One region of the Williamsia sp. M5A3_1d genome, then DNA from elsewhere that is predicted to be linked to it. Evidence: predicted binding sites of a transcription regulator. Region 1 holds the regulator's gene; each other region holds the start of a gene.
The links. The regulator LexA, encoded in region 1, represses DNA repair genes until DNA is damaged. The targets are predictions, from matches to a motif close to CGAACANNTGTTCG.
Positions count from the first base shown of each region.

Region 2: ACLBW1_RS10790 (DUF222 domain-containing protein) is a predicted target of LexA. The motif match lies at 5,883-5,896, and genes of this name have one in related genera.
Region 3: ACLBW1_RS02880 (DUF222 domain-containing protein) is a predicted target of LexA. The motif match lies at 2,439-2,452, and genes of this name have one in related genera.

Region 1 covers NZ_JBKEZX010000004.1:272,557-280,179, reverse strand. Annotated here, with positions in the region: gene hrpA (ATP-dependent RNA helicase HrpA) at 1-1,253, shown strand, start outside; gene nrdR (transcriptional regulator NrdR) at 1,191-1,691, opposite strand; gene ACLBW1_RS18215 (LysM peptidoglycan-binding domain-containing protein) at 1,815-2,297, opposite strand; gene lexA (transcriptional repressor LexA) at 2,500-3,180, shown strand; gene ACLBW1_RS18205 (SDR family NAD(P)-dependent oxidoreductase) at 3,266-4,129, shown strand; gene ACLBW1_RS18200 (phosphoenolpyruvate--protein phosphotransferase) at 4,165-5,862, opposite strand; gene ACLBW1_RS18195 (DeoR/GlpR family DNA-binding transcription regulator) at 6,102-6,869, shown strand; gene ACLBW1_RS18190 (1-phosphofructokinase family hexose kinase) at 6,866-7,623, shown strand, end outside.
Region 2 covers NZ_JBKEZX010000002.1:679,958-687,580, forward strand. Annotated here, with positions in the region: gene ACLBW1_RS10765 (PucR family transcriptional regulator) at 1-116, shown strand, start outside; gene ACLBW1_RS10770 (DNA-3-methyladenine glycosylase family protein) at 127-1,023, opposite strand; gene lpdA (dihydrolipoyl dehydrogenase) at 1,063-2,484, opposite strand; gene ACLBW1_RS10780 (cytochrome c oxidase assembly protein) at 2,635-3,585, shown strand; gene ACLBW1_RS10785 (prolyl oligopeptidase family serine peptidase) at 3,611-5,668, shown strand; gene ACLBW1_RS10790 (DUF222 domain-containing protein) at 5,937-7,400, shown strand; gene ACLBW1_RS10795 (hypothetical protein) at 7,547-7,623, opposite strand, start outside.
Region 3 covers NZ_JBKEZX010000001.1:570,541-578,163, forward strand. Annotated here, with positions in the region: gene ACLBW1_RS02865 (CPBP family intramembrane glutamic endopeptidase) at 1-94, opposite strand, end outside; gene ACLBW1_RS02870 (DUF2470 domain-containing protein) at 123-878, opposite strand; gene ACLBW1_RS02875 (HNH endonuclease signature motif containing protein) at 984-1,361, opposite strand; gene ACLBW1_RS02880 (DUF222 domain-containing protein) at 1,361-2,398, opposite strand; gene pheA (prephenate dehydratase) at 2,694-3,632, shown strand; gene ACLBW1_RS02890 (histidine phosphatase family protein) at 3,632-4,279, shown strand; gene ACLBW1_RS02895 (metallopeptidase family protein) at 4,282-4,632, opposite strand; gene ACLBW1_RS02900 (septum formation family protein) at 4,646-5,851, opposite strand; gene ACLBW1_RS02905 (ankyrin repeat domain-containing protein) at 5,906-6,316, shown strand; gene serS (serine--tRNA ligase) at 6,359-7,612, shown strand; gene ACLBW1_RS02915 (hypothetical protein) at 7,620-7,623, shown strand, end outside.

The DNA of each region.
Region 1 (7,623 bases):
CCGAACTGGCCGTGGCGATGGTGCGCAGCCTGCCCAAGTCGGTGCGCCGCCGCCTCGGTCCCGCGGCCGATGTCGGCGCGGCGGCCATGGCGGCGCTGACCCCGCGCAGCGAACCGGTCGCCGTCGGCCTGGCTCGCGAGGTGAGTCGACAGACCGGTGTCGCGGTGTCGCCGAACGATTTCGACCCGAGCACGCTGCCACGCCATCTGCGCATGACCTACGCCGCGGTCGCCGACGACGGATCGGTGGTCGCGACAGCCGAATCGCTGGCCGAGCTGCGCGACGCCATCGGGGGATCGGCACCGTCGGCGCCGAAGGGAGGCGCACAACCGTCCCGTGGTGGCCCGTCGGCTGTCCCGACGCCGCCGCCGATCACCGAGTGGACGACCGCCACCATCGGCACCATCGCTCCATCGGTCGTCGAAACCGTTGCCGGTCAACAGGTCACGAGCCATCCGTGCCTGCTGGTGGTCGACGGCGGTGTCGTGCGGGCGGTCGCGACCACCGCGGCAGAAGCCGACCTGGCGACCCACCGCGCCATCCGACGACTGCTCGAGATCTCGATCCCCGCGCTGAAACCCTCGGCCGCAGGTCAGTTGCCCGTCGCGGCGCGCCTGGCGTTGTCGCAGAGCCCCTATCGCTCGACCGAGGATCTGCTGCGCGACTGCACACGCGCGGCCATCGTCGATCTCACTGGGTCGACCACGCAGGTGCGCGACCCCGCGGCCTTCGCGGCGTTGCGGGCCACCGTCGCCCGCGACGCCCCGGCGGTCGCCCGCGCCGCGCTGGCGACGGCGGCCGACGTGTTGACGCGCGTCGCACCGATCCGCGCCGAGTTCGATCGACTCGGTTCGTCGACGGCCGTCGCCGATGTCACCCGCCAGCTCGACGACCTCGTGTTCGACGGTTTCATCAGCGCCACCGACGCCGACCACCGCACGCGTGTCGCGGTGTATCTCGACGCGATCCTGGTGCGATTGGCCCGGCTTCCTGCCGCAGCCGCGACCGATGCGCGGGCGATGGAGTCGGTCGACCGCGTCCTCGACCGGTGGGCCGAGGTGGTCGAACGGGCGACGCCGGCGCGGCGCGTCACGCTCGGGGAGCAGATCCACTGGATGGTGGAGGAATTGCGCATCGGACTGTTCGCCGAGCGGATCAGACCCGCCTACCCGGTGTCGGAGCAGCGGATCCTACGTGCGATCGACGGTCTCGCCCGAGGCGCCGACGGAGGCGGTGGCGGCGCGCGACGGTGACGACCTCAGGTCGTCGATCTCACGCTGGAAGTCGTCGACCGATTCGAACGACCGGTACACCGAGGCGAAGCGCAGGTAGGCGACCTCGTCGAGTTCGCGCAACGGACCGAGGATGGCCAGACCCACCTCGTTGCTGGGGATCTCGGCCGATCCGGAGGCGCGGACGGCGTCCTCGACCTGCTGGGCCAGCAGGCGCAACCGGTCCTCGTCGACGGCGCGGCCCTGGCAGGCGCGGCGGACTCCGAGCATCACCTTCTCGCGGCTGAACGGCTCGGTGACCCCGTTGCGTTTCACGACGGCGAGCACCGCGCTCTCGACGGTGGTGAACCGGCGGCCGCAGTTCGAGCACGAACGGCGACGACGGATGGCCTGCCCCTCGTCGGCGACACGCGAGTCGACCACCCGGGTGTCCTCGTGTTTGCAGAAGGGGCAGTGCATCGCCGTGTCCTCGAACCTGATCCGCGGGCGACGCGTGTCGAGGGTGGACCTCGAGGCGTCACAGGGCCCGATGTGGACCCACGGTCGCGAGGATACCGACCCCGATCGGCCGTCACACACCGGTCAGTCCCGGTAGAGCGGGGCGAGCAGCGGCTGGCCGGCGGTCAACGCCGATCCGCTCATGTGGTTGAGCTCCTTGATGTCGGCGACGACCGCGGACGTCGCCCGGTCCGGCGCGACGCGCGCCGCGATCTCTCCCAACGACTCGCCGCCACGGACATGGACCACGGAGGTACCCGCGACGGGAGCCGCCGACGACTCGGCGGCAGCCGATCCGCCGAGCACCACAGCCCAGACGGCGACCGCGAGCGCGATGCCGGCCACGATGGCCGCTCCCCATCCGATGGGTGCGGGCCGCCGGGACACCGGTGCGTGGCGACGGCCGTCGGCACAGACCACACCGGCCGGGCGGGCCGCGGCGGGCCGACCCGCGGGGCGGTGACGTACGGGCACGGGGCGCTGCGCCGGACGCGGCGCGCGCTCGACCGTGGCGTCGGCGGGCCGGTGTGCCGTGGTGCTGCTGTGACGCGTGAGAGTCTGATTCATGACGTGCTCCTCATCGACCAGACGTTCGAATGAACGTGTGTTCGATTTGTATCACGCGCCTCCGACAATGTCCCGACACGGTCGAACAAATGTTTGAAAGTTGTTATCTGCTGCACTACTGTCCCAGGTGACAGCAGGTCCGCGCGTTGTCCGAACCGTTCGAACAGATCGGTCGGGAGCGGGCCGCGACAGGAGGGACACCGTGTCCGACACCACCGTCACCACCACCGACTTCGCCGATGGACCGATCAGCGAGGCCGATCTGACGCCTCGGCAGGCGAAGGTCCTCGAGGTCATCCGTGCGTCGGTCCGCGAGCGCGGATATCCCCCGAGCATCCGTGAGATCGGAGACGCGGTCGGCCTCAACTCCACGTCGTCGGTCGCCCACCAGCTCCGCACCCTCGAACGCAAGGGCTTCCTCAAGCGCGATGCGAACCGACCCCGGGCGGTCAACGTGCAGGACGCCGATCCCGGTGACGGCGGCGGCTCGGATGCCCTGTCGTTGCCGACCCCCACCTTCGTCCCGGTGCTCGGTCGCATCGCCGCCGGTGGGCCCATCCTCGCCGAGGAGGCGGTCGAGGAGGTGTTCCCGCTGCCCCGTGAACTCGTGGGTGACGGCGCATTGTTCCTCCTGCGCGTGGTCGGCGAGTCGATGATCGACGCCGCCATCTGCGACGGCGACTGGGTGGTGGTCCGCCAGCAGAACGTGGCCGACAACGGCGACATCGTGGCGGCCATGATCGACGGCGAGGCCACGGTGAAGACGTTCAAGCGCACCGACGGCCACGTCTGGCTGATGCCGCACAACCCGCAGTTCGATCCGATCCCGGGTGACGAGGCGGCGATCCTCGGCAAGGTCGTCACCGTCATGCGACGCCTCTGACCGACCCTCGTCACCCCGCGTACCGCATCTGACTACGCCGCGTGTCACACTGACCACCCGATCGGGGTGGACGACAGGAGACGTGATGGGTGCACAGCGATTGGTCCTCGACGGCGCGGTGGTCGTCGTGACCGGCGCCGCAGGTGGCATCGGGCGTGAGGTCGTCCGTGAGGTGCATCGTCGGGGTGCCCGTGTGGTCGCGCTCGACCTGGTCCAGGCCGCGGTGGACGACGCGGTGCTGGGGCTCGATCCCGATCGTGTCCTCGCGCTTCGAGCCGATGTCACGGTCCCGGCTGATCTCTCGGACGCCGTCGAGCGTGCCGTGGCACGGTGGGGTCGGATCGACGTCGTGTTCGCCAATGCCGGTATCTCCAGCGGAGATTCGGCCGACACCGTCGCCAGCGTGGCGGACGGCGTGTTCGAGCGCGTGATCGGCGTGAACCTCATGGGTGTGTGGAACACGGTTCGGGTGGCGCTGCCCCACGTCATCGATGCCCGGGGCCACGTCCTCATCACGTCGTCGACGTACGCGTACCTGAACGGGATGGTCAATGCGCCCTATGCGGCGTCGAAGGCGGCCGTCGAGCAGATCGGCCGCGCATTGCGCAGCGAGCTCGCGGCCCACGGCGCGACGGCAGGGGTGCTCTATCCCGGGTGGGTCGCGACCCCCATCGCCGATGTCGCCTTCGGCAAGGACGAACTCGCCACCGCTTTGATCAAGCGGGCGTTCCCACGTCCCCTGCTGACTCCCATCAAGCCCCGTCGCGTCGGACTGGCGGTCGCCGACGGCATCGAGTCGCGGTCCCCGCGGATACAGGTGCCGCGTCGATGGATCCCGGTCGCCGCTCTACGCGGGATCGTCAACCCGCTCTCCGATGCTGCGTTGCAGCGGGATTCGACGATGATCGGCCTCGTGCGCGAGGTGGAGGACCGCGCCCGCCGTCGGTGAGGACGGCCGATCGGCCCCGTCCTCGTGTCGCCGGGTCAGTCGTGTAGGGCCGCCGCTGCGGCGACGCGTGCGTCCGCGGGATCCGCGGTCGCCAGCGCTGCCCGCGCCGCGGCCCGGCACTGTTCGGTGCGCACCTGACCCAGCGCCGCACCCACACCCGCGGCGGCCGCCGGTGCGCTCGACAACGATGTGACGCCCATACCCACCAGCACGCAGGCGAGCAGTGGGTCGGCGGCGGCCTCGCCGCACACCCCGACCGGTTTACCGGCCGCCGACCCCGCCGAGGCCACCATGTGGATGAGCGCGAGCACGGCCGGCTGCCACGGGTCGGTGAGGTAGGCGAGTTCGGCCGACATGCGATCGGCCGCCATCGTGTACTGCGTGAGGTCGTTGGTGCCGATCGACACGAAGTCGACCTCGGCGAGGATCGACGGCGCGAGCAGTGCAGCCGAGGGGATCTCGATCATCACGCCGGCGACGAGACCCCGGGCACGCACCTTCGCGGCGAAGTCGCGGGCCTCGGTCGCCGTCGCCACCATCGGGGCCATCACCCACGGTGCCGCACCGGTCGCCTCGGCGGCGGCCGCGACGGCGTCGAGTTGCCGGTCGAGCAGACCCGGGTTGCCGAACGCGACCCGTAGACCGCGTACGCCGAGGGCCGGGTTGGCCTCGGTTCCGTTGTCGGCGAACAGCAGTGGTTTGTCGGAGCCCGCGTCGAGGGTGCGGATCACGATCTTGGCGTCGGACTCCCCCGCGGCGGGCACGAACGCCTCGATGACCTCGCGGTAGAGCGCGGTCTGCTCGGCGGCGTCGGGCTCCGTCGCCCGGTCGAGGAAGGCCAGTTCGGTGCGGAAGAGTCCGATGCCCTGCACCGGGAAGTCGGTGGCCGAGCGGGCGGAGGAACCGTCCTGGACGTTGGCGAGGATCGACACGTCGAGCCCGTCGGCGGTGCGTCCCGGTCCGCTCCATCGCGACACCAGTTCTGCCGCGTCCCGGGAGCGTGCGACGGCGCTGCGAGCGGTGTCGGCGTCGGGGCCGACGGTGACGGTGCCGGCCTCGCCGTCGAGCATCACCGGGGTGCCGGCGGCCACCGAGGTGAGCGCACCGACCGCGACGACGCACGGGATCCCCAACTGACGGGCGATGATCGCGGTGTGGCTGGTGGGGCCGCCCAGGCGCGTGGCCAGGCCCCGCACGAGAGCGGGGTCGAGCCCGGAGGTGTCGGCCGGGGCGAGATCGTCGGCGAAGAGGATGACCTCGTGGTCGGGCTGGGCCAGGCCGGGTTCGGGCTCGCCCGCGAGTTCTGCGAGCACACGGTCGCGGACGTCGAGGAGATCGGTCACGCGCTCGGCCATGAGGCCGCCGAGCTTGGTGAACATGGCGACGAACTGCTCGGTCGCGTCGACCGCGGCGTTGGGCGCGGGCGATCCGGCCCGGATGAGCTTCTCCGCAGAGAAGATCCAGCCGCGGTCCTGCGCGAGCGCGGCGGTGGCCGAGAGGACCTCCGAGGCCACCCCGGTCCCGGCGGAGGCACGTGCGCGCAGACGATCGGCGACGGCCGCCGCGGCGGCGACGAATCGCGCGCACTCCGCCTCGACGTCGGCCGGTGGGGTACCCGGCCCCGGCAGGGCGGGACGCTCGCCCGGCCACATCACCGGCGCGAAGGCCACCCCGGACACCACCGGCGTCCCGGTGAGGACCGTCGGGGCGGCGGGATCGGTGGGCGTGGTCACGTCCACCGGGGAGAGGTCGTTCGCTGTCGCGTGGGGAGCCATGGGGTGCCTATCGATCGTTGCTTCTCGGCCGATCATCCGCCGCGGCGTCCGAACCCGGACCCTCGACGAGGTGATTGTCATTGCGGTGCTGCTGTGTGACTCAAATTACAAGAAAAGCTTGACTTGTCAACACATCCAGGCGTAAACAAAACAATATCAACATTCAAAGCCACACATTCCAACCGAAACGGGGACGCGTGTACGCCGAAGAGCGACAGCAGGCCATCGCCGACCAGGTACTCGCGCACGGTCGCGCGTCGGTGACCGCGCTGGCCGAGGAATTCGATGTCACCAGCGAGACCGTGCGCCGTGATCTCGCGTCGCTCGAGCGGGCCGGGTTCCTGCGTCGCGTGCACGGCGGCGCCGTCCCGGTCGACTCCGTACGGGTCACCGAGCTCGGTGTCGCCGAACGCGCCGACGCCCATCCCGACGAGAAGGAGCGCATCGGCACCGCTGCGTGCCGTTTCGTGCCGTCCGACGGCGGCAGCCTCGTGATCGACGCCGGCACCACCACCGTGCAGGCCGCCGCCCGGCTGCCACGCGACCGCAGCCTGACGGTGTTCACCAACTCGCTGCCCGTCGCGGCGTCGGTCGCCGACCACCCGGGCGCGCAGCTGCACTTCCTCGGCGGACGCATCCGCGGGCTCACCCAGGCCGCGGTCGGTCCCGCGCCCATCACCGCGCTCGCCTCGTACCGCGTCGACGTCGCCTTCATCGGCACCAACGGCATCACCGAACGACACGGGCTGTCGACCCCCGATCCCGACGAGGGTGCGGTGAAGTCGGCGATGATCGCTGCCGCCAACCGTGTCGTCGTACTCGCGGATTCGTCCAAACTCGGCGCCGAGGACATGACCCGGTTCGCCGGCCTCGACGACATCGACGTCCTCATCACCGACGACGGCATCAACCCGGGGTTCTCCGCGGAGCTCTCCGCGCGCGGCGTCGAGGTCGTGATCGCATGATCGTCACCGTCACCGCCAACCCCAGCGTCGATCGCACCATCGTGCTCCCCGGTGCCCTGGTCCGCGGATCGGTCACCCGCGCCGCCGATGCGCGTGTCGAACCGGGCGGCAAGGGTGTGAACGTCTCCCGCGCCGTGCAGATGGCGGGCGCGACCACGACCGCGATCCTGCCCGCACGCGCCGGCGATCCCCTGCTGGTGGGACTCGACTCCGTGGGTCTCGACCACCGCACCGTCGACGTCGCCGTCGACGTCCGCAGCAACCTGACCATCACCGAGCCCGATGGCACCACCACCAAGCTCAACCTGCCCGGTGCCGTGATGTCGCCGGGCGAGCTCGCCGAGATGACCCGCCTCGTCCTCGATTCCGCCACGACCGCGACCTGGGTGGCACTGTGCGGATCGCTGCCGCCGGGAGTGCCGGTCGACTGGTACGCCGACCTCGCCGACCGGTTGTCGTCGCTGTCCTGTCGGGTCGCGGTGGACACCTCCGGCGCCCCGTTGACCGCGGTGCGCGCAGCCATGCCCGCGGTGTCGGTGGATCTGCTCAAGCCCAACAGCGAGGAACTGTGCGAGATCACCGGCGCCGACCTCACCACGCTCGAAGCGGCCGCCGATGCAGGCGATTTCGGTCCCACTCACGACGCTGCGCGAGCCCTACACGATCTCGCCGGGTGCGCGGTGCTCGCGACCCTCGGAGCGGCCGGCGCGATGTTGGTGACCGCAGCCGGCGCCTGGCGCGCCACCCCTCCGCC
Region 2 (7,623 bases), on a different contig from region 1:
ACAACCGCATGGTGAAGGTGTCCGAGGCCATCGGGCTCGACCTGAGCCGCCCGCGGTCCATCGCCCAGACCCAGTCGGCGATCCTCGCCTTCGACGCGGCGGGCGCGGCGCACTGAACCCTCGGGTTCAGAACGACCGGTAGTCGCGGACCGCGAGGCGGTGTCCCCGACGCTCCACCCGGGTGCCGTACAGCTCGATGAGCCGCACCACCCGATATCGTTGTCCCCGATACGGTTCGAGCAATTCGAGCATGCCGGCGTCGTCGACCGGTCTCCCGATCAGCGTCTGCCCTACGGTCTTGCACACGTGGTAATCGCCGACGGGCACCACGTCGGGATCGCCCACCGCGCGACACCGCACCTCCGATTCGGTCCACCGGCCCACCCCGCGCAGCAACGTCAGCTTGGTGTGATGGCGTTCCACGTCGAGCGCGGTCGCGCCACGGATGGTGCGCATCCGGACCGGTTCGATACCGCTGCGGTGCCACTCCCAGTTGGGGATGTCGGCCCAGTCACGTTGCGGTGGCGGCACTCTCATGTCGGCCGAGGGTCCGTCGGCCGGGCCGGGAGCGGGTTCGCCGAAGCGCCGCACCAGATATCGCCATGCGCGCCACGCCTCGCGGCCGAGCACCTTCTGCTCCATGATCGCCGGGACCAACGCCTCCCACACGCGGTCGGTGCGGCCCAGCCGTACACCGGCGTGATCGGCCTGCCGCTGGAGTTCGGCGACTCTCGCGTCGCGGGCGATCAGCTCCGAGGGGTCGTCGTCGGCACCGAGCAGTGACGGCAGGTGCTCCAGCAGCCACGCCGCGCCCGGGCCCCACCCGTGCCCGGTCACCACGCCCGAGCGTCGGGTGATGGCCATCGTGCCGGGACCGTCGGGGGTGTGGCTGGCCTTCCAGACCGATCCGTCGGGCGCGAACCGGAACGAGGGGTCGCCGCTGCCGCGCCGGTGCAGCGCGAGCGTGCGCCGGATGTCGAGCGGCCAGGGTGGTGCCCAGTCCCTGGTCAGCTCGCCGTCCATCGGCGTCGGGGTTCTCGCGGTGTGGACTGTCGGCGGGGACTACAGGTTGATCATGTGGCCGACGGCGCCGTGGAACGTCTCCTGCATGGCCTCCGACAGCGTCGGGTGCGTGTGCACGTTGCGCGCGAGCTCGTGCGCGGTGAGATCCCACTTCTGGGCCAGGGTCAGCTCGGGCAGCATCTCGGAGACGTTGTCGCCCACCAGGTGTCCGCCGATGAGCTCGTCGTGAGTGGTGTCGGTGATGAGCTTGACGAAGCCGGCGGGCTCGCCGAGTCCCTGCGCCTTGCCGTTGGCGGTGAACGGGAAGGTGGTGACCTTCACGTCGTAGCCCTCGTCCTTGGCCTGCTCCTCGGTGAGCCCGAAGGAGGCGACCTGCGGCTGACAGAACGTCGCGCGCGGCATCATCCGGTAGTCGCCGAGCGGCATGGTCTCGGCGCCGGAGATGGTCTCGGCGGCCACGACACCCTGCGCCTCGGCCACGTGGGCCAGCATCAGCTTCGCGGTGACGTCGCCGATCGCGTAGATGCCGTCGACGTTGGTGCGCATGTACTCGTCGATCGCGATGGCGCCGCGCTCGGTGAGTTCGACGCCGGTCTTGTCGAGGCCGAATCCCTCGACGCGCGGGGCGAACCCGACCGACATCATCACCTTGTCGACGGTGAGGTCGCTGTCGTTGCCCTTGGCGTCGGTGTAGCTGACGACGACCTTCGAGCCCTGGTCGTCGACGGTCTTGACCTTCGTCGAGGTCAGGATCTTCACGCCGAGCTTCTTGTACTGCTTGGCGAGCTCCTTCGAGGAGTCCTTGTCCTCGTTGGGCAGCACGCGGTCGAGGAACTCGATGATGGTGACGTCGACGCCGTAGTTGGCGAGCACGTAACCGAACTCCATACCGATCGCGCCGGCACCGACGATGGCGATCGACTCGGGGAGGTCACGGGTGAGGATCTGCGTCTCGTAGGTGACCACGTTGTCGGAGAGCTCGACACCGGGCAGCAGCTTCACGTACGAACCGGTGTCGATGATGACGTTGTCGAACGTGACCTCGCGGTCGTCTGTGTTCTGAGCCGGATCCGCTTCGCTGCTCGGCCGGACCGTGATCGCCTTCGGGCCGGTGAACACCCCGTAGCCGTCGATCTCGGTGATCTTGTTCTTCTTCATCAGGAAGTGGACACCCTTGACGATGCCCTCGGAGACCTTGCGGCTGCGGTCGTAGGCCGCGCCGAAGTCGAAGGTCACCTCACCGGAGATCCCGAAGGTCTTCGCCTGCGAGTGGAAGATGTGGGCGAGCTCGGCGTTGCGTAGCAGCGCCTTCGACGGGATGCACCCGACGTTGAGGCACACACCGCCCCAGTACTTCTCTTCGATGACGGCGACGGACTGCCCGAGCTGGGCGCACCGGATCGCGGCGACGTACCCTCCCGGACCTGCGCCGAGGACAACTGTGTCGAAGTGTTCAGCCACGGGCGCCAGCCTACGTTGCCCGTGCGTGCCCACGCAGGCCGACCGACGGAAGTTCGCGTACGGCGCAAGGACCCCGTCGCGGAGCCGACATTCTCCGCGCTTCGGTCGTCGAGGTTGTGAGCCGGAGGCGGCCGGGAACATACTCCGACAATGTCTGCCGTCCACCGTCCGCTGACCGTCGAATCCGCCCTGACCACAGGTCATCTCGATGTCGTCACGCTCGGTGTCTGCCTTGTCGTGCTTGCCGTGTACTGGTGGGCGTGGCGCCGGTCGACGGTGTCGGCGGGTCGGGGCGCGGTGTTCACCGTGATGGGTGTCGGGGTCTGGATGATCTCGACGGCGAGCTTCATCGGGGCGTATGCCGACGTGCTGTTCTGGGTGCGGGCGTTGCAGGTGGTGATCCTGCTGCTGATCGTGCCGTTCGGGCTGGCCGCGGGGATGCCGCTCACCGTCGCGCGTGACGCCCTCGGACCGCGCGGCACGCGACGATTCGATGCGGCGTTGGCGTCGACGGCGGCGCGCGTGCTCACCTACCCCGCGGTCACCTCGGCGGCCGTACTGGTGACGCCGTGGCTGTTCTATCTCACCGGCTGGTACGAGGCGGTGCTGCGCGGCACCGCCCTCGACGTCGTCACCCGCCTGCTTTTCGTGGGGGTCGGCTTCGGCTACTTCTGGTCGCGGCTGCAGGTCGACCCGGTGCCGCGCCGGTTCCCCCAGGCCCTGTCGCTGCTGATCACGCTGGTCGAGACGATCGGCGACGGTCTGCTCGGGGTCGTGATCTGGCAGGGAGGCGACATCGCGCACGGCTACTACGCGGCACTCGACCGCATGTGGGGGCCGTCGCTGCGCACCGATCAGATCATCGGTGCCGGCATCCTGTGGGTCCTCGGCGACGTGGTGGGACTGCCGTTCCTGCTCACGCTGATGAGTCGGTTCCGTACCGAACAGACCCGGCGAGCCGACGAGATCGACGCCGAGATCGACGAGGCCGCGACATCGGCCGCGGCCCGCGGGGACGGTGAACGCGACGACACCGAGACCGCTGCGCCGTCCGCACTGTGGTGGGAGACCGACGCCACGCTGCGCGACCGGTTCCGCTGATCGGGCGCCTGACACAATCGGGCGGGTGACCGACACGGCGAGCAACCCCGACGATCCGTACCTGTGGCTCGAAGACGTCACCGGCGAGCAGTCGCTGGCGTGGGTGCGCGAACACAACCAGCCCACCCTCGACGAGCTCACCGGAGGCGAGCGGTTCGCCGAACTCGAGGCCTCGGCCTTGGAGATCCTCGACACCGACGACCGCATCCCCTACGTGCGCCGGCGCGGAGAGCACCTCTACAACTACTGGCGCGACGCCACCAACACCCGCGGCCTGTGGCGGCGCACCACCCTCGAGTCGTACCGCACCGACCGGCCCGACTGGGACGTGCTGATCGATCTCGATGCCGTCGCAGAGGCCGAGGACGAGAACTGGGTGTGGCAGGGCGCGGCCGTCCTGCGGCCCGACCACGAGCGCGCGCTGGTGTCGTTGTCACGCGGTGGCGCCGATGCCGCCGTCGTCCGCGAGTTCGATCTCGTGTCGCGCACGTGGGTCGATCCCGACGGACCCGATCGCGGGTTCGCCCTGCCCGAGGAGAAGTCCGACGTCGGATGGATCGATCGCGACACCGTCTTCGTGGGCACCGATTTCGGCCCCGACGCAGACGGCGTGTCGTCGCTGACCGACTCGGGTTACCCACGTGTCGCCAAACGCTGGCGCCGTGGCACACCTCTTGCCGAGGCGGAGACGGTGTTCGCCGGGGAGACAACCGATGTCGCCGTGCAGATCAGCCACGATGCGACCCCCGGCTTCGAACGCGACTTCCTCGTGCGTGCGGTCGACTTCTTCCACCAGATCACCTTCGAGGTGCGCGACGGCGAGCTGATCGAGATCGGCGTACCCGACGACGCACACACCGTGATCCGCCACGACTGGCTGTTCGTGCTGACCCGCTCGGACTGGGTGATTGGCGAGACCACCCATCCCGCAGGCACTCTCGTGGTGTTCGACTACCCGCGCTTCCTCGCGGGCGACGAAGGTGCGGGTCAGGTGTTGTTCGCACCCGACGCACACACCAGCCTGCAGGACGTGCGGGCGACAGCGTCGCACCTGGCGTTGGTGACGCTGCACGACGTGCAGACCGAGGTCCACCTGCTGACGCTCGGGGACTGGGTACGCGCCGACCTCGCGGGGTTGCCGCCGCTGGCCACGATCTCGGTGCTCGACACCGACCCCGACGTGGGCGACGAGATCTTCCTGTCGGCGAGCAGCTTCACCACCCCGCCGACCCTGCTCCACGGCAGCACTGTCGACGGTGTGACGCCGCTGAAGCAGAGCCCGGCCCACTTCGACGCCGACGGCATCTCGGCGACACAGTATTTCGCCACCTCCGACGACGGCACCTCGGTGCCGTACTTCGTGGTGAAGCGCGATGACGTCGCGTCGGGACCGACGCTGCTGTACGGCTACGGCGGCTTCGAGAACTCGATGACACCGGGGTATGCGGCCATCTCCGCACGAAGCTGGATCACGCGGGGCGGGATCTATGTGATCGCGAACATCCGTGGCGGAGGCGAATACGGTCCGTCGTGGCACACCCAGGCACTGAAGGCGGGGCGCCACCTGGTGTTCGAGGACTTCTCGTCGGTCGCGAAGGACCTCGTCACCCGCGGGCTCACCTCGCCCGATCGTCTGGCTGCGCAGGGTGGGTCTAACGGCGGTCTGTTGATGGGCGTGATGGTGACGACGTACCCGGAGTTGTTCGGCGCCATCGTGTGTCAGGTGCCGCTGCTCGACATGAAGCGTTACCACCTGCTGTTGGCCGGTGCGTCCTGGGTGGCCGAGTACGGCAACCCCGACGATCCTGCGGAGTGGAAGTTCCTCTCGGAGTACTCGCCGTATCAACGGATCGTCGCCGATGCGCGGTATCCCGACCTGTTGATGACGACCTCCACCCGCGACGACCGTGTACACCCCGGCCACGCCCGCAAGTTCACGGCACGGATGGAGGAGCTGGGGCACCGCGTGCGCTACTACGAGAACATCGAGGGTGGCCACGGCGGCGCCGCCGACAACAAGCAGTCGGCCTTCAAATCGGCCCTGGCGTACGAGTTCCTCTGGCAGACCATCGGTTCCCGCTGACTGCCCGGTGGTGCTGACTGTGTGGAAAGTCGGCCGGTAGGGCTGACTGTGTGGAAACGGCCGTCGAGTGTGCTCACCACACGACGTGAGCCGACAGCGCAGCAACGCACACTCGGCGACCGGCTTCCGCACCGTCAGCGGTAGTAGAACGCGACCAGACAAGCGAAATACACCAGCGTTCAACAACATCCACCAAATTCAATCGCCCACCCCTCGAACATCCGTGCTAGGATAGATGTACAGATCCACTTGGGGAGGGGGCAAACCGATGAACGATATCCAATCGGATTACGCTGCCCTGGAACAGATCGTGGACAGAATCCTCATCGCCGACTCCACCTCGTGCACCGAGGAGGAGGTCGCGGATCTCGCCATCCGCCATGAACGCATCGCCCGCCGACTCGAGGCCGCCGGCAACCGCAGGATCCTCGAGGTCTCCGACCGCGACGCCCACCGCACCGTCGGGTGTGTGAACCTGACCGAGTTCCTGCGGACGACACTGCGCGTGACGCAACCGAAGAAGCGGCTCAAAGAAGTGCAGGCACTCGAACCGATGCACGCCATGACCGGCGAGAAGCTTCCACCGGTCTGCCCGAACACCGCACGAGAGTTGGCGGCCGGTGCGATCGGACCCGACCATGTCCACGCAGTCCTCGATGTGATGGCCAAGATTCCGACCGCTGTCGAGCCAGAGCACCGCGCGTTCGCGGAGCAGACCCTGGCCGAGTTCGCGACCACACTCACACCGAAAGAGATCGGCGCCGCCGGTGTCCGGATCATCGCCCACCTCGATCCCGACGGCCGGTTGACCGACGACCGCGACCGCGACCGCGCACGAAATCGGAAACTGAACCTCGGCTGCCAAGACAGCCAGTTGATGTCGAAGCTCGCCGCCACTCTGGATCCGATCACGCGCGCCCTGTTCGATGTCGTGCTCGCGAAATGGGCGGCTCCGGGGATGAACAATCCCGACGACGACCAGTCCCCTCACGGTGACGGCAGCGAGATCAGCGGTGATGTGTTGCGGGAAGCCGCGGATCGAGATTGCCGGTCGCAGTCACAACGCAACCACGATGCCCTCCAGGCTGTGCTCGATGCCGCCGTGAACGGTGGACTGCTCGGCGGATCTCATCGAGGGTTGCCGCCACAGATCATCGTGTCGATCACCGACGCCCAGCTGCGTGAACACGCCGGCGTCGCGCGCACCGCGACCGGTAGCGATCTACCGATGAGTGACGTCGTGAAGCTGGCCACCGACGCTGAAACCCATCTCGCGGTGTTCAGTGACGTCACCGGCGAACCCCTGTTCTTCGGCCGGGCCCGCCGGTTGGCGTCGCAAGGGCAACGGTTGATGGCGTTCGCGCAGTACCGCGGCTGCAGCAAAGACGACTGCGGCGTCGCCTTTGCGCACGCCGAGATGCATCACGCCGAAACAGATTGGGCCGACGGCGGTCTCACTGACGTCACCGATATGGCTCCCGCATGCGGACCCCACAACCGGGCCGTCGGAACCGAACCCCATCAATGGGTCACCGAGAAGATCACCGACGGTCCCGACAAAGGCCGCTACGGCTGGCGCCGCAACACCGATCCACCAGGCTCTGCGAGAGCCAACCACCTTCACCGGATCGACGAACTCCTCGAACGATTCCGGAACCCGCCTGACATTCCCGCAGTGAGTCGACAGTTCGACATCACCTGGCCTGAGTTCGAGCTCTATCCGGCTGCCTAGCTCGTGGTTGTGTTTCACCACCGCTGACTGTGCGGAAAGCCGTCGTCGAATGTGCGCTGTTCGCTTCTCGGCTCACGTCGCGCTGCCAGCACATTCGACTCGGCTTTCCACACACTCAGCAGTACCGACTCGCGCTTTCCACACAGTCAGCGACGGGCGCGTTCGAAGGTCAGCGAGACGAGGATGCCGGCGGCGACAAGGGCGACGCCGACACCGCCGACGA
Region 3 (7,623 bases), on a different contig from region 1:
CGGCGCCGATGAGCCGGCGCTGTGTGCGGTCGGTGACCACCGTGATGTCGCCGGGTCGCACCGGGGTCAGCAGCGCGCGGATGGGTGAGGGCACCTCGCCACGATAGAGATGCCGCCTGTGGTCAGTCGGTGATGCTGTTGAGGTAGGGGCAACCGGCGAGCGCGCGCAGGGCTCGTGACAGCGCCATCACGTCGGTGACGGGGCGGTCGAACGACAGCCGCGTGTCGAGGTCGCCGGTCTCGCCCTCGACGCGGAAACGGATGCCCCAGCGATCGATGCCGAGCGGGCGTACGCGACCGGTGCGCAGGTGCGCCGGTAGGCGGCGTCCGAGCTGCTCGATCACGTCGGAGTGGTCGGAGTCGAGGTGGGCGATCCAGTCGGCCTCGTACTGCCAGAACGGATCGGGTGTGGCGCGGGTCAGCTCATCGGCGGCCACCGCGGCCGCTCCCGTCGAGGTCGCGATGACCGCGCCGGTGAGCTGCAGCCGCAGCATGGAGTAGCCGTGCCCCAGGTCGAGCAGCTCGTCGGCGGGGTGCTCGAGGGCGATCTCCAACGCGAGGTCGCGCTCGAGGTCGGCGGGTACCCGATGCAACACCCCGTTGAGCCAGATCAGCGACCGCACCCGTTCGCGGAGTTCGATCGGCGCACAGTCGGTGACCTCGATCATCGCGGGAACGCCGTCGGAACCGGCGCGCGTGGCGGCCATGGCGTCGGTGTCGGATCCGATGAGGACAAATGCCTGTCCGTCGAAGAGGTGCACCATCGTCACCGGCGACGGTTCGGCGCCCTCGATGGCGACCATCGCCGCGGTCACGCGCATACAGGCGGTGCGGATCGCCTCGGCATCGGTCGGGCGGTCGGTCACGGTGGTTGCCATGGCGGGTCCTTCTCTGGCGGCGGTTCGTCGAGACGAGATTAAGGTAACCCTAACCTAAACTGGACGGCGGCGACCGGCAACACGGATTCCCCGAACAGGCGAGACTCAGGCCGCGTACGTGCTGTGCGCCGGGGGCCACACGACGTCAGTGCGACCGGGAGGTGACGGGTCGCGCGATTCCGCGCGCGACTCCTCGCCCCCATGAGCGAGGTGGCGTCGGAGGAGCTCGTCGATCCGGTGTAGGTGGTTGGCTCTCGCAGTGCCGTAGCGGCCCTTGTCTGGGCCGTCGGTGATCTTCTCCGTGGACCATTGGTGCGGTTCGGTTCCGACGGCCCGGTTGTGTGGTCCGCATGCCGGCGCCAGGTTGGTGGAGTCGGTGAGACCACCGTCAGCCCAGTCGTTTTCGGCGTGGTGCATCTCGGTGTGGGCGAACGGGACACCGCAATCGTCCTTGCTGCAACCGCGGTACTGCGCGAAGGCCATCAGCCGTTGTGCCTGGGACGCGAGGCGGCGGGTGCGGCCGAAGAACAAGGGCTCATTCGTGACGTCGCTGAACACCGCGAGATGCGTCTGGGCGTCGGAGACGTCGAACTTCCGCCGACCGTGCCACAAAGTGACATCGAGCGTGCCACTCCGAACGCACATCTGGCCTCCGTACGGAGCACGCTCGATGTCACTTTGTGGCACGGTCGGCGCACGAAGCGCACCGCCTTGAAGGCGTCGTGGTTGCGTTGGCTCTGCGAGCAGCATTCCCGATCCGCCGCCTCCCGCAGTACATCGCTGCTGATCTCGCTGCCGTCGCCGTGAGGTGACTTGTCGTCATCGGGATTGTTCATGCCCGGTGCGGCCCACTTCGCGAGCACCACATCAAACAGAGCTCGCGTGGTCGGGTCCAACGTGGCGGTCAGCTTCGACATCAACTGCGAGTCCTGGCACCCCAGCGACAGTTTCCGATTCCGTGCGCGATCGCGGTCGTCAGTCAAACGGCCGTCGGGGTCGAGATGCGCCAGGATGCGCACACCGGCCGCGGCGATCTCTTTCGGTGTGAGTGTGGTCGCGAACTCGGCGAGGGTCTGCTCCGCGTACGCCCGATGCTCAGGTTCGACCGCGGTGGGGATCTTGCCCATCACATCCAACACGGCGTGGACATGGTCAGCGCCGATCGCACCGGCCGCCAACTCGCGTGCCATGTTCGGGCACACCGGCGGGAGCTTCTCACCGGTCATGGCGTGCATCGGTTCGAGGGCCTGCACTTCTTTGAGCCGCTTCTTCAGTTGCGTCACGCGCAGTTTCGTCCGCAGGAACTCGGCCAGGTTCACACACCCGACGGCGCGGTGGGCGTCGCGGTCGGAGACGTCGAGAATCCTGCGGTTGCCGGCGGCCTCGAGTTTGCGGGTGATGCGCTCGTTGCGGATGGCGAGATCCGCGACCTCCTCCTCGGTGCACGAGGCGGAGTCGGAGATAAGGATTCTGTCCACAATCTGTTCCAGGGCAGCGTAATCCGATTGGATGTCGTTCATCGGGCTGCCCCCTCCCCAGGTGTATCTGTACATTTATCCTAGCACGGATGTTCGAGGTTTGGGTGGTTGATTTCAGTGAATGTTGTTGGACGATCGTGTATTTCGCGTGGATGGTGGCGTTCTACTACCGCTGACGGTGCGGAAGCCGGTCGCCGAGTGTGCGTTGCTGCGCTGCCGGGTCACGTCGTGCGGTGAGCACACTCGACGAACGTTTCCGCACAGTCGGCATGAGCTGCTGTCGCGCATCTGTACGGCGCGCCGGATCGGGCTGGCGGTGTGGACTACGCTCGACGCTGTGTCCGACCGTCGTGAGCTGCTGCCCGAGCCATCCGGCGCGGTGGCCTATTTCGGCCCGACGGGCACGTTCACCGAGATGGCTCTCGATCGGCTGATCGACCGCGTCGGCTGGGTTGCCCCTGCACGTTCGGCCCAGGGGAGTCCGGGCGATGTCATCGAAGCGGTCCGATCGGGTGCCGCCGACCACGGTTGCGTCCCGATGGAGAGCTCGGTGGAGGGCGGAGTTCCCGCGACCATGGACGCACTGGCCGCCGGTGACGGCGTGCAGATCCTGGCCGAGACCGTCCTCGACATCGCCTTCACCGTCGCCGCGACGTCCGGAACCAGCCGTGGAGACGTCAGCACGATCGCCGCATACCCCGTCGCCGAGGGCCAGACCCGCGAGAGTCTGCGACGGCTGTTCCCGTCGGCGACGGTCATACCGTCCTCCTCGAACGCCGCGGCTGCCGCCGACGTCGCGGCCGGGCGTGCTGACGCCGCGCTGACCACAGCTCTGGCCGCCCGCAATCACGGCCTCGTGGCGCTCGCCGAGGATGTCGCCGACGCGGCCGACGCCACCACACGCTTCGTGTTGATCGGACGCCCGGCACCTGTGCCGGAACGCACCGGCCGCGATCGGACCGCGGTCATCCTCAACCTGCCCGACGTGCCGGGCTCCCTCGTGCGCGCGATGAGTGAATTCGCCACGCGTGACATCGATCTGATGCGTATCGAGTCGCGTCCGCGGCGCCACACCGCCGGCTACCACTTCTTCCTCGACGCCTCCGGTCACATCGACGATCCACTGATGGGACATGCGTTGGCAGGACTGCATGCCTTCGCCGAGAAGGTCACCTTCCTGGGTTCGTGGGTCGCCGAACGCGCGACCGGCGCGGCCTCACCCGACCACTCCGACTCGCTGCGCTGGGTCGAGGCGTTGCGCCGGGGTGATCGCTGATGGGATCACTTCACCTGGTGCGTCACGGTCAGACGACCTCGAACGTGATGGCGCGTCTCGACACCCGGCCGCCGGGCGCGGGGCTCACCGACTTCGGTGCGCGCCAGGCAGTTCGGTTCGCGCTCGAACGCCCCGATGTCGCACCGGCCGCGCTCTACAGCTCTGTCGCCCGACGCGCACGGGAGACCGCCGAGCTCATCGGCTCGGTGTGGGGTGTCGAGGCCCGGGCGGTCGACGATCTGCACGAGGTGCAGGTCGGTGACCTCGAGGATCGCAACGACGACGACTCGGTGCGTGCCTTCCGTGACCTGATCGCCGACTGGTTCGCCGGCCAGACCGACAGGCGCGTCGGCAACAGTGAGAGCTTCGACGACCTGCTGGGCAGGTACGTCCCGGTGATCGAATCACTGCACGCCACGCACGCCGATATGCGTGGCGACGTGTACGTGGTGAGCCACGGCGCGGCAATCCGTCTGATCGCCGCCCACCTCTCCGGCGTCGACCCCGTTTTCGCGCTCGAGAACGGGCTGCCCAACACCGGATCGATCGAACTCGTCCGACGCGACAACGCGTGGACGTGCGTCCACTGGGGCGGTGTCGACCCGGTGCGCCCGGTGGGGGCCGCGTCCGTCGATCCGATGGGCTGAGTTCAGCCCCATCCGTGCGCGTGCAACCAGGCGTCGTCGATGCCGAAGTGGTGCGCGATCTCGTGCACGACGGTGATCGCGACCTCGGCGACCACCTGATCGCGGTCGGTGCACATCGACAACAGCGGTTCGCGGTAGATCGTGATGGTGTCGGGCAGCGCGCCGCCGTAGGTCGTGTCGCGCTGGGTCAGGGCGATGCCCTCGTAGAGCCCCAGCAGGTCAGGCTCGTCGGGGTGGTGTGCTTCGACGAGCACCACCACGTTGTTCATCGCCTCGGTGAGTTCGGTGGGGATGGTGTCGAGCGCATCCGACACCAATCCCTCGAACTCGCGGTCGCTCATCTCGACGGTCATCGCAGCGGCTCGCTCAGCCCTCGGGGGCCGGGACCTCGGTCGGGTTGGGAGAGATGCCCTGCGGGAGCGGGACCGGCGTCGGGTTGAGGCGACCGGGCGGTTCCACCGGCGGCGGCACCGGCACCTGGCCGTTGATGAGGAGATTGGGTTTGCCGTCGCCGACGAGGGTGGCGAAACCCCCGCGGTCGGGCAGTCCGACGTAGCAGACCGCGGTGCGGCTGCCCGACAACCAGCTGACCTGGCTGATCGTGGACCACTGCACGTTGAGGGTGGTGTCGGTGAACGCCTTCTGGGTGCCGAAGAACCCGGTCGTCATCTTCGGGCAGACACCCGAGAGGAACCGGTTCTGGGCGGCGGTGTCGGGCCAGGGCTTCCCCGAACCCGGGGCACCGAACTGATCGGCCAGCCCCACGAGACCGGTCACCTGGAAGGCATGCCGTTCGGTGCAGTTCACCGGGTCGGTGGGCTGCCGCGACTGCAGGTTGATGCCGATGCACGTGCCGATCGGCCACTGCGGCGCCTGGTCGAGATCGGCGACACGACCCAGGAACGACTGCAGACGACCGGTCGAATCGGCAGCCTGGACACCACAGCGCAGGGTGCGTTCGCCGTCGTCCCATTGGCGCTGCGACGGATAGAGCATCCCGACCGAGAAACGACCGTTCGGATCGAACCTCCCGTTGAGGTACGAATTCACCTGATTCGGGCAGTACTGCTCGCGCAGCGCGACGAACTGTTCGCGGCTCGGCCACGGCGCGGTGTCCCCGAAACGATCCGCGGCGACCGCGGTGAGGTCGACGACCCCGGCCACCTCGAAGTAATGCGCCCCGCCGCACCCGATGGCCGACGGTCGGCTGGGATCGTTCTGCGGCCAGGTGAGACACGTCCCCGGGGTCGAGCGGTTGAACGCGTTGGCCTGCGGACCCCGGTCCTCGGCGCCGATCGCCGTCTGATCGATCGAGCCGGCGTCGGAGAAGCCGCCGATGGCCGCGACGATCGCCGCTGCCGCCAGCGCGCCGAGCACGACGGCACCGAGCACGGTGCGCATCGGGTGCGCGGTCAGCCAGCGGGTGCGCCCCGTGGCCGGACGGGTGGGCGGCTCGTGTTCCGCGGTTGCGGTGGTCTCGGCGGTGTCGCCCGCCGCCTCGGCCGATCCGGTCTCGTCGACGGAGTCGGGCGGGGTGTCGTCGGGGGCGGGGGGTTCGGTGGGCGCAGACATCGCCGTCCATCATGCCTGTCGCGAGGCGGCATCCGGCCGATACCGTGGACCTCGATGCCTGCACCGGACGAACCGAGCCCCGACGATCGCGACGACACCGACATCGCCGAGCTGGCCGGGCGCCTGTTCGACATGGCGCGCGGTGGACACACCGCGGCCCTGGTCGAGTACGTGCGGGCCGGTGTGCCCGCCGACCTCACGACCGGCACCGGCGACACCCTTGTCATGCTGGCCGCCTATCACGGGCACGCAGCGACTGTCGCCGCCCTCATCGGTCTCGGCGCCGAGGTCGACCGGCCCAACGACAAGAACCAGACCCCGCTGGCCGGCGCGGTGTTCAAGGGGTTCGACGACGTCGTCGAGACCCTGGTCGCCGCGGGCGCCGACCCCGACGCGGGCACACCCACCGCCCGCAACGCCGCCGCGATGTTCGGGCGCGACGACTACACGGCGCGGTGGCGGTGATCGGCGACCGACCGGCACACGTCAGCCAGTAGGGTTCTGCAGGTGATCGACCTGAAACTGCTCCGGGACGACCCCGAACTCGTCCGTACCTCTCAACGCAAGCGCGGAGAGGACCCCGCGCTTGTCGACACCCTCCTCGACGCCGATGTCACACGCCGCGCCGCGATCGCCGACGCCGACGCGCTGCGCAACGAGCAGAAGACGCTCGGCAAGTCGGTCGGTAAGGCCTCGGCCGACGAGAAGCCCGCACTGCTCGCCCGCGGCAAGGAACTCGCCGAAAAGGTGAAGGCGGCCTCGGCGGCCCAATCCGAGGCCGAGGCCGTCGTGACCGCGACCCATCGCGCGATCGGAAACGTGGTCGCCGACGAGGCGCCCGCCGGTGGCGAGGACGACTATGTGGTGCTCGAGCACGTCGGCGAGCCCACCGCGATCGACAACCCGAAGGACCACCTCGAGATCGGTGAGTCGCTCGGGCTGCTCGACATGGAGCGCGGCGCGAAGGTGTCGGGTTCGCGATTCTACTTCCTCACCGGGCAGGGCGCGCTGCTGCAGCTCGGACTGCTGCAGCTCGCCGCGCGTCTCGCGACCGCCAACGGGTTCACCATGATGATCCCGCCGGTGCTGGTGCGACCCGAGGTGATGGAGGGCACCGGCTTCCTCGGCGCGCACTCGGCCGAGATCTACCACCTGCCCGACGACGACCTGTACCTCGTCGGAACCTCCGAGGTGCCGATGGCCGGCTACCACATGAACGAGATCCTCGATCTCTCCGACGGGCCGAAACGCTATGCGGGGTGGTCGAGTTGCTTCCGGCGCGAGGCCGGCAGCTACGGCAAGGACACGCGCGGGATCATCCGCGTGCACCAGTTCGACAAGGTGGAGGGCTTCGTCTACTGCAAACCCGAAGACGCCGAGGCCGAGCACCAGAAGCTGCTGGGGTGGCAGAAGGAGATGCTGGCCGCGATCGACGTGCCCTACCGCGTGATCGACACCGCCGCCGGCGATCTCGGATCCTCCGCGGCGCGTAAGTTCGACTGCGAGGCATGGGTTCCGACGCAGGAGACCTACCGCGAGCTGACGTCGACCTCGAACTGCACGACGTACCAGGCCCGCCGGCTCTCCGTGCGCTACCGCGACGACAACGGTAAACCGCAGACCGCGGCGACCCTCAACGGCACACTGGCGACCACCCGCTGGATCGTCGCCATCCTCGAGAACCATCAGCAACCCGACGGCACCGTGCGACTGCCCGAGGCGCTCGCCGCGTCGGTCGGCACCGACGTCCTGTGCCCCTGACCACGCCATGT